Regions from separate parts of the Streptomyces sp. NPDC051684 genome, predicted to be linked through region 1. Evidence: predicted binding sites of a transcription regulator. Region 1 holds the regulator's gene; each other region holds the start of a gene.
The links. The regulator HrcA, encoded in region 1, represses chaperone genes, less so after heat shock. The targets are predictions, from matches to a motif close to TTNGCACTCNGNNNNNCNGAGTGCNAA.
Positions count from the first base shown of each region.

Region 1 (3,272 bases):
AGATCCTTGTAGGAGCGCACCCGCGACAGAATGTGCTGCCACGCCTCCCCCGTGTTCGCCACCCGCCACCCGAGCGCCCGGCACACGCCCGTCTTCCAGTCCTGGCCGCGCGGGACACGGGGCCACGCCTCGATGCCCACCGAGGACGGCTTCACCGCCTCCCAGATGTCGATGTAGGGGTGCCCCACGACCAGCGCGTGCTCGCTCGTCACCGACTGGGCGATGCGCCACTCCTTCGAGCCCTGCACCAGGTGGTCCACCAGGACCCCGAGCCGCGCGTCCGGGCCCGGGGCGAACTCGGAGACGACCGCCGGAAGGTCGTCGACGCCCTCCAGGAACTCCACCGCCACGCCCTCGATCCGCAGGTCGTGCCCCCAGACCCGCTCGATCAGTTCGGCGTCGTGCTTGCCCTCCACGTAGATGCGCCCCGCGCGGGCCACCCGGGCGCGCGCGCCGGGCACCGCGACCGAGCCCGACGCGCTGCGGGCGGGACCGGTTGAGGCGGGCGCAGAGGCGCGTACGAGGGTGACGACCTTGCCATCGATCATGAAGCCGCGCGGCTCCATCGGAAACACCCGGAGCTTGCCGAAGCGGTCCTCCAGGGTGACCGTCGGGCCCTGCGCCGTCTTCTCGACCCGGACCACCGCCCCGCAGAAGCCCGTCGTGACCTCCTCGACGACGAGGTCGGGTTCGGCCGGCACCTCGGGGACGGGCTTGTTCCGCTTCCACGGGGGTGTCAGATCGGCAGAGTACTGGCGCATTCGAGGGACGATAAGAGAAGTCCCAGGTCCACGGCTACGACACGCCGAAACGCCTCGCCAATGTGGCGCGTTGCGCGCGGACGAACTCCGCATTCACCACCGAACCGTGCCCCGGCACGTACACCGCGTCCTCGCCGCCGAGGTCGAGCAGCCGGTCCAGCGCCGCGGGCCAGTGGCCCGGCGCCGCGTCCTGCCCCGCCTGCGGTTCTCCCGACTCCTCCACCAGGTCACCGCAGAAGACGATCTCCGGCGTCCCCGGAACCAGCACCGCCAGGTCGTGGCCGCTGTGCGCGGGACCGATGTTCGCCAGCAGCACCGTCAGGCCGCCGCCCAGGTCCAGCGTCCACTCCCCGCACACCCGGTGCGGCGGGGTGACGAGGATGTCGACCGCCTCGGCCGCCACCTCCGGGGGGACCCCATGGCGTACGGCGTCGGCGCGCAGCTCCTCGGCCCCGCGCTCGAAGAGGGCGTCGATGCCCACCGCCCCATACACCTCGACGCCCGCGAACGCGGCCGTGCCGAGCACGTGGTCGAAGTGCGGGTGGGTCAGCGCGACGTGGGTCACTCTCCGGTGCGGCCCGAGGAGCGCGCGGGCGTCGGCGCGCAGCCGGGAGCCTTCACGGAGTGAGGATCCGGTGTCGATCAAGAGTGCCGCATCTTCACCCACGACGAGGCCGCTCGTGCAGTCGAGCCCGGGCAGCCGCACCCGCCCCGCATTCGGCGCGAGCCCCTCCCAACCCACCGAGGCCCAATCGATACCCTGCGCGAACTCCATACCTCGAAGCTAGCGCTCTTGCCGGGCCCGTACCCACCGGCCGTACACTGAGCCGGGGACGACTGGCACTCGCCCACAGGGAGTGCCAGAGCAGGAAGATCGCAAGCAGGGATCGCAACGGCTGTTTCTGGAGGTGTGCGCCGATGCTCAATGAACGCAGGCTCGAAGTGCTGCGCGCCATCGTCCAGGACTACGTCGGCACCGAGGAGCCCGTCGGCTCCAAGGCGCTCACCGAGCGGCACAAGCTCGGGGTCTCGCCGGCGACGGTGCGCAACGACATGGCAGCCCTGGAGGACGAGGGATTCATCGCCCAGCCGCACACCAGTGCCGGGCGCATCCCCACCGACAAGGGCTACCGCCTGTTCGTCGACAAGCTCACCGCCGTGAAGCCGATGGCCGCGCCCGAGCGGCGCGCCATCCAGAACTTCCTGGACGGCGCCGTCGATCTCGACGACGTCGTCGGCCGCACCGTGCGGCTGCTCGCGCAGCTCACGCGGCAGGTGGCGATCGTCCAGTACCCGTCCCTGACCCGGTCCACCGTGCGCCATGTCGAGCTGCTCTCGCTCGCGCCCGCCCGTCTGATGCTCGTACTGATCACGGACACCGGGCGCGTGGAGCAGCGGATGATCGACTGCCCGGCGCCGTTCGGCGATACCTCCCTCGCGGACCTGCGGGCCCGGCTGAACAGTCGCGTCGCGGGCCGCAGGTTCGCCGACGTGCCGCAGCTGGTGCAGGACCTGCCGGAGGCCTTCGAGCAGGAGGACCGGGGCACGGTCTCCACGGTGCTCTCCACACTTCTGGAGACACTCGTCGAGGAGACCGAGGAGCGGCTGATGATCGGCGGTACCGCCAATCTCACTCGCTTCGGACATGATTTTCCCCTCACCATCCGGCCCGTTCTGGAAGCCTTGGAGGAGCAGGTCGTGCTCCTCAAGCTCCTTGGCGAGCTGGGAGATTCGGGCATGGCCGTACGGATCGGTCACGAGAACGCCCATGAGGGACTCAACTCCACGTCCGTCGTGTCGGTCGGCTACGGTTCGGGCGGCGAGGCAGTGGCCAAGCTCGGCGTGGTCGGCCCGACCCGCATGGATTACCCGGGAACGATGGGAGCAGTACGCGCAGTGGCACGTTACGTCGGACAGATCCTGGCGGAGTCGTAAGTGGCCACGGACTACTACGCCGTACTCGGCGTGCGCCGCGACGCTTCCCAGGACGAAATCAAGAAGGCCTTCCGAAGGCTGGCACGTGAGCTTCACCCGGATGTGAATCCGGACCCGAAGACTCAGGAGCGCTTCAAGGAGATCAACGCCGCCTACGAGGTGCTCTCCGACCCGCAGAAGAAGCAGGTCTACGACCTCGGGGGCGACCCCCTGTCGCAGGCCGGCGGAGGCGGCGGGGCCGGTGGCTTCGGCGCCGGCGGGTTCGGGAACTTCTCGGACATCATGGATGCCTTCTTCGGCACGGCGTCGCAGCGGGGACCCCGGTCCCGCACGCGCCGTGGTCAGGACGCCATGATCCGGCTCGAGGTCGAGCTGGACGAGGCGGCCTTCGGCACCACCAAGGACATTCAGGTCGACACGGCTGTGGTCTGCACGACCTGCAGCGGTGAGGGCGCAGCGCCCGGCACCTCCGCGCAGACCTGCGACATGTGTCGCGGGCGCGGTGAGGTCTCGCAGGTGACGCGGTCCTTCCTCGGTCAGGTCATGACCTCGCGGCCGTGCCCGCAGTGTCAGGGC
Region 1 is NZ_JBITCS010000013.1:15,703-18,974, forward strand. Features, by position in the region: gene ACIA8D_RS17315 (DUF3097 domain-containing protein) at 1-761, opposite strand, end outside; gene ACIA8D_RS17320 (MBL fold metallo-hydrolase) at 796-1,536, opposite strand; gene hrcA (heat-inducible transcriptional repressor HrcA) at 1,680-2,696, shown strand; gene dnaJ (molecular chaperone DnaJ) at 2,697-3,272, shown strand, end outside.

Region 2 (3,272 bases), on a different contig from region 1:
CGGCGCCGTCGGCGCCGCCGCCGCCCGCGCCGGCTTCCGCTCGTGCGTGTTCATCCCGCACGACCTGGAGCAGGGCAAGGTCGTCATGGCCGGTGTCTACGGCGGTGACCTCGTCGCCATCGAGGGCAACTACGACGACGTGAACCGCTTCTGCTCCGAGCTCATCGGCGACCCGCTGGGCGAGGGCTGGGGCTTCGTCAACGTCAACCTGCGCCCGTACTACGGCGAGGGCTCCAAGACGCTCGCGTACGAGATCTGCGAGCAGCTCGGCTGGCAGCTCCCGGACCAGCTGGTCATCCCGATCGCGTCCGGCTCGCAGTTCACGAAGATCGACAAGGGCCTGAAGGAGCTGATCAAGCTCGGCCTCGTCGAGGACAAGCCCTACAAGCTCTTCGGCGCCCAGGCCGAGGGCTGCTCCCCGGTCTCCGTCGCCTACAAGGGCGGCCACGACGTGGTCCGCCCGCAGAAGCCGACCACCATCGCCAAGTCCCTCGCGATCGGCAACCCGGCCGACGGCCCGTACGTCCTCGACATCGCGCGGCGCACCGGCGGCGCCGTGGAGGACGTGAACGACGAGCAGGTCGTCGACGCGATCAAGCTGCTCGCGCGCACGGAGGGCATCTTCGCGGAGACGGCCGGCGGTGTGACCCTGGGCGTCACGAAGAAGCTCATCGAGGCGGGCCAGATCGACCCGTCGCTGACCACCGTCGTCCTGAACACCGGTGACGGGCTCAAGACGCTGGACGCGGTCGCCGACTCCTCTCAGGCCACCGCCACCATCCGGCCGAACCTGGACGCGTTCCGCGAGGCCGGCCTCGCCGCCGACCTCTGAGTCCGACTCCGAGCCCGACCGACACTTGTAGCAACAGGAGTTACCGCCATGAGCGTCAACGTTCGTATCCCCACCATCCTGCGCACCTACACCGGCGGCGCCTCCGAGGTCGCCGCCGAGGGGGCCACCCTCGCCGACGTCATCGCCGACCTGGAGAAGAACCACACCGGCATCGCCGCCCGCGTCCTCGACGACCAGGGCAAGCTGCGCCGCTTCGTGAACGTCTACGTCAACGACGACGACGTCCGCTTCGAGCAGGGTCTGGAGACGGCCACGCCGGACGGCGCCGGCGTCTCGATCATTCCCGCCGTCGCGGGCGGCTGATCTTTTGTAGGTCTACACAGAGTTACCCGAATTGCCCCCTCCGCGAGAGAAGCGGAGGGGGCAATTCTGCATGGTTGAGCGCGGTACAGTTGGGGAAGCTGCTGCGTTTCCCCGAGCGGTGCATGACGGGCGCATATGAGTTCTCGCCCGCACCCCGACAAGAAGCAGCCAAAGTGTCCAGCCCTTTCGGGCCTTTTACGGCATTTACGCGGCCCGAGTTGCCCGGGGATCCGGTGAGTTGGCCCGGTTTCCCCGATCTGGCGTGCCCAGAATTCTCGTCCGATTGACCTGTTGCAGACGGCAGTTGGGCAGATACATTCAGCCGCGGTCGACGCGTTCCGGCGCACACCCCCATATCCCATGGGGCGTGAGGTCTGACCCGGGTCCGCGAAGTGCGGTCCTGCGCAAGGGCCAGTAATAGGGGAGTTAGGCATGGCTCAGGGCACCGTCAAGTGGTTCAACGCGGAGAAGGGGTACGGCTTCATCGCGGTCGACGGTGGTGCGGATGTTTTCGTCCACTACAGCGCGATTCAGATGGACGGCTACCGCACCCTCGAGGAGGGGCAGCGGGTCGAGTTCGAGATCTCGCAGGGCCAGAAGGGGCCGCAGGCGGACATGGTCCGCGTGGCCGCCGGCTGAACGCGCGCGTCAGACTGGAAGCTTGTACGTCGCACGTCATGGAGGGCTCGTCTCCCGGGTAGCCGGGGGCGGGCCCTTTGTGCTGCCTGCACCGACGTGCGGTTCTTGTGGTACGGCCTTGCACTCGCAGGGGTCGAGTGCTAATCATTGGGCTTAGCACTCTCCGAGTGAGAGTGACAAAACTTGGATCGGGTCGGTGAGGTCCGGGGGCCGGGTGGTGCAAGGAGCCACAAGGCCCGCAGGCCGTCCGTCGCGGGCACCAGCACGGTCCTTTTGCGTTAGCCACCCCGTCCGGGAGGACCACTTCACATGGCCAAGATCATCGCGTTCGACGAGGAGGCACGGCGCGGCCTCGAGCGCGGCATGAACCAGCTCGCCGACGCCGTCAAGGTGACCCTGGGCCCCAAGGGTCGCAACGTCGTCCTCGAGAAGAAGTGGGGCGCCCCCACGATCACCAACGATGGTGTGTCCATCGCCAAGGAGATCGAGCTCGAGGACCCGTACGAGAAGATCGGCGCCGAGCTGGTCAAGGAGGTCGCGAAGAAGACGGACGACGTCGCCGGTGACGGCACGACGACCGCGACCGTCCTGGCCCAGGCGCTCGTTCGCGAAGGCCTTCGCAACGTAGCCGCCGGCGCCAACCCGATGGCCCTCAAGCGCGGCATCGAGCGCGCCACCGAGGCCGTCTCCGCCGCCCTCCTCGAGCAGGCCAAGGAGGTGGAGACCAAGGAGCAGATCGCCTCCACCGCCTCCATCTCGGCCGCCGACACCCAGATCGGCGAGCTCATCGCCGAGGCCATGGACAAGGTCGGCAAGGAAGGCGTCATCACGGTCGAGGAGTCCCAGACCTTCGGTCTGGAGCTCGAGCTCACCGAGGGCATGCGCTTCGACAAGGGCTACATCTCGGCGTACTTCGCCACCGACATGGAGCGTATGGAGGCCTCGCTCGAGGACCCGTACATCCTGATCGTCAACTCGAAGATCGGCAACGTGAAGGACCTCCTTCCGCTGCTCGAGAAGGTCATGCAGTCCGGCAAGCCGCTGCTGATCATCGCCGAGGACGTCGAGGGCGAGGCCCTGTCGACCCTGGTCGTCAACAAGATCCGTGGCACCTTCAAGTCCGTCGCCGTCAAGGCCCCGGGTTTCGGTGACCGCCGCAAGGCCATGCTCGGTGACATCGCCATCCTCACGGGCGGCACGGTCATCTCCGAGGAGGTCGGCCTCAAGCTGGAGAACGCCGGTCTCGACCTGCTCGGCCGCGCCCGCAAGGTCGTCATCACCAAGGACGAGACGACGATCGTCGACGGCTCCGGTGAGAGCGACCAGGTCCAGGGTCGCGTCAACCAGATCCGCGCCGAGATCGAGAACAGCGACTCGGACTACGACCGCGAGAAGCTCCAGGAGCGCCTCGCCAAGCTCGCCGGCGGCGTGGCCGTCATCAAGGCGGGCGCGGCCACCGAGGTCGAGCTCAAGGAGC
Region 2 is NZ_JBITCS010000016.1:131,491-134,762, forward strand. Features, by position in the region: gene thrC (threonine synthase) at 1-832, shown strand, start outside; gene ACIA8D_RS20785 (MoaD/ThiS family protein) at 881-1,156, shown strand; gene ACIA8D_RS20790 (cold-shock protein) at 1,589-1,795, shown strand; gene groL (chaperonin GroEL) at 2,105-3,272, shown strand, end outside.
Region 2: the regulator HrcA is predicted to act here: its motif matches at 1,949-1,975, upstream of groL (chaperonin GroEL).

Region 3 (3,272 bases), on a different contig from region 1:
CCCACGCTCTTCCGCCCGCCGTTCGGCGACTACAACCGGGACACCCTGCGCGCCGCCAAGGTCTGCGGCATCGAGTACGCCCCGATCTGGAACGCCGAGGCGTTCGTGGACCGCATGGACTACCGGGAGTGGGACCGAAGCATCCATCCGGGCGACATCCTGCTCACGCACTTCAGGGGTCGCGAGGACTGGAAGGGCACGATGCCCGACATGATCCGCAACCTCATGAAGTACCTCACCGACAGGGGCTACGCGGTGGCGCGCCTGGAGGACTACCTGTGACAGCGCGCGGGCCGTGGGCGCGGCTGTTCGGCTGCGCCCTGGCCGCCGTGCTGCTCGTCGGGTGCGCGCGCGTTGCCGCGCCGCCGCCGCGGCCGGCGGCGGGCGCCGGGGCGGCGACGGTCCCGCCGGTGGTCGACCGCGTCCCGACCCGCGACAAGGTGGTCTTCCTCGTCTACGAGGACGGGGCCCGGCGGGACCCGGCGGCCGTCGGCCTGCTCCGTGACCGGCACGTCCCGGTCTCCCTCTTCCTCGCGGGCACCGGGGGCGCGTCCCTGGGTGCCCAGGTGCAGAACCGCACCCTCACCCACGCCCTCCTGCCGGGCCTCGGGTACGTGGAGCAGCACGCCGAGATCTGCGGTCAGCGGGACCGTGTCGAGGCCCGCTTCGGGGTGGCGCCCGGCCTCCTCCACCCGCCGTCGGGCGCGTACGACGGGAACACCCTGCGGGCCGCGGGCGCGTGCGCGGTCGACGCGATCGTCGTGTGGCGCGGGCCGCGGGGCGCCCCGCGGCCCGGCGACATCCTTCCGGTCCACGGGCTGCGGCAGGAGGCGGTCGTCCGTCTGCTGGACCGCGTACGGCGGGCGGGACTCACGGTCGGGAGGCTGGAGGACTACCTGTGATCCGGCGGGCCACGACGGAGTCGATTAGCAGTCCGCTTGACCGAGTGCTAATCGCGGTCATAGTCTCGGCCCTGGCACTCACCAGTGGAGAGTGCCAACAGCGACGGGCAGGTCCGGCACCCGCGACGACGGATCCACCTGGTCGCCACCCCAGACTGTTAACCCCGTGAGATCTCCGAAGGGGGAGACCGGATCGTGACGACCTCCAGCTCCAAGGTTGCCATCAAGCCGCTCGAGGACCGCATTGTGGTCCAGCCGCTCGACGCCGAGCAGACCACGGCCTCTGGCCTGGTCATTCCGGACACCGCGAAGGAGAAGCCCCAGGAGGGCGCCGTCCTCGCCGTGGGTCCCGGCCGCTTCGAGAACGGCGAGCGCCTTCCGCTCGACGTCAAGGTCGGCGATGTCGTGCTGTACAGCAAGTACGGCGGCACCGAGGTGAAGTACAACGGCGACGAGTACCTCGTCCTCTCGGCTCGCGACGTGCTCGCGATCGTCGAGAAGTAATTCACCCAAGCTTTCCAAGCTTCACCGAAGCAGAATGCTTTGAACCGCGCCCCTGGCCCCCGCTGAGAATGCCGGGTGCGAGGGGCGCGGTTCGTTTCGAGAGGACTGATTCAGCTCCATGGCGAAGATCCTGAAGTTCGACGAGGACGCCCGTCGCGCCCTCGAGCGCGGCGTCAACAAGCTTGCCGACACGGTCAAGGTGACGATCGGCCCCAAGGGCCGCAACGTCGTCATCGACAAGAAGTTCGGCGCCCCCACCATCACCAACGACGGCGTCACCATCGCCCGTGAGGTCGAGGTCGAGGACCCGTACGAGAACCTCGGCGCCCAGCTGGTGAAGGAGGTGGCGACCAAGACCAACGACATCGCGGGTGACGGTACGACCACCGCCACCGTGCTCGCCCAGGCCCTGGTCAAGGAAGGCCTGCGCAACGTCGCCGCCGGCGCCTCCCCGGCCGCCCTGAAGAAGGGCATCGACGCCGCGGTCAAGGCCGTGTCCGAGGACCTCCTCGCGACCGCCCGCCCGATCGACGAGAAGTCCGACATCGCGGCCGTCGCCGGTCTGTCCGCCCAGGACAACCAGGTCGGCGAGCTCATCGCCGAGGCGATGGACAAGGTCGGCAAGGACGGTGTCATCACCGTCGAGGAGTCCAACACCTTCGGCCTGGAGCTCGACTTCACCGAGGGCATGGCCTTCGACAAGGGCTACCTGTCCCCGTACTTCGTCACCGACCAGGAGCGTATGGAGGCCGTCCTCGACGACCCGTACATCCTGATCCACCAGGGCAAGATCGGCTCGATCCAGGACATGCTCCCGCTCCTGGAGAAGGTCATCCAGAACGGTGGCTCCAAGCCGCTCCTGATCATCGCCGAGGACGTCGAGGGCGAGGCTCTGTCGACCCTGGTCGTGAACAAGATCCGCGGCACGTTCAACGCCGTCGCGGTGAAGGCCCCCGGCTTCGGTGACCGCCGCAAGGCGATGCTCCAGGACATGGCCACCCTCACCGGTGCCACGGTCATCGCCGAGGAGGTCGGCCTCAAGCTCGACCAGGCCGGTCTCGAGGTGCTCGGCACCGCGCGCCGCGTGACCATCACCAAGGACGACACCACCATCGTCGACGGTGGCGGCAAGTCCGAGGACGTCCAGGGCCGCGTCGCGCAGATCAAGGCCGAGATCGAGAACACGGACTCGGACTGGGACCGCGAGAAGCTGCAGGAGCGCCTGGCCAAGCTGGCTGGCGGCGTCTGCGTCATCCGCGTCGGTGCCGCGACCGAGGTCGAGCTCAAGGAGAAGAAGCACCGTCTGGAGGACGCCATCTCCGCGACCCGCGCCGCGGTCGAGGAGGGCATCGTCTCCGGTGGTGGCTCCGCTCTGGTGCACGCCTCCAAGGTCCTCGACGACTCGCTCGGCAAGGACGGCGACGAGGCCACCGGTGTCGCCGTGGTCCGCCGCGCCGTCGTCGAGCCGCTCCGCTGGATCGGCGAGAACGCCGGCCAGGAGGGCTACGTGATCGTCTCCAAGGTCAAGGAGCTCGAGAAGGGCTCCGGCTACAACGCCGCGACCGGCGAGTACGTGGACCTGGTCAAGGCCGGCGTCATCGACCCGGTCAAGGTGACGCGCTCCGCCCTGGAGAACGCCGCCTCCATCGCCTCCCTGCTGCTCACGACCGAGACCCTGGTCGTCGAGAAGCCGGCCGAGGAGGAGCCCGAGGCCGCCGGCCACGGGCACGGTCACTCGCACTGATCCGCTCCGCTCCGACTGAGCACCACCGAGGCCCGGCCCCCCGTCGCGGGGGGCCGGGCCTCGGCCTTTGCCTCGGGGCGGAACTTCCTTACTGCGGGCCGTACTTGCGGCCCGTCCGCGAC
Region 3 is NZ_JBITCS010000001.1:322,958-326,229, reverse strand. Features, by position in the region: gene ACIA8D_RS01515 (polysaccharide deacetylase family protein) at 1-282, shown strand, start outside; gene ACIA8D_RS01510 (polysaccharide deacetylase family protein) at 279-902, shown strand; gene groES (co-chaperone GroES) at 1,098-1,406, shown strand; gene groL (chaperonin GroEL) at 1,525-3,150, shown strand; gene ACIA8D_RS01495 (SDR family NAD(P)-dependent oxidoreductase) at 3,239-3,272, opposite strand, start outside.
Region 3: the regulator HrcA is predicted to act here: its motif matches at 927-953, upstream of groES (co-chaperone GroES).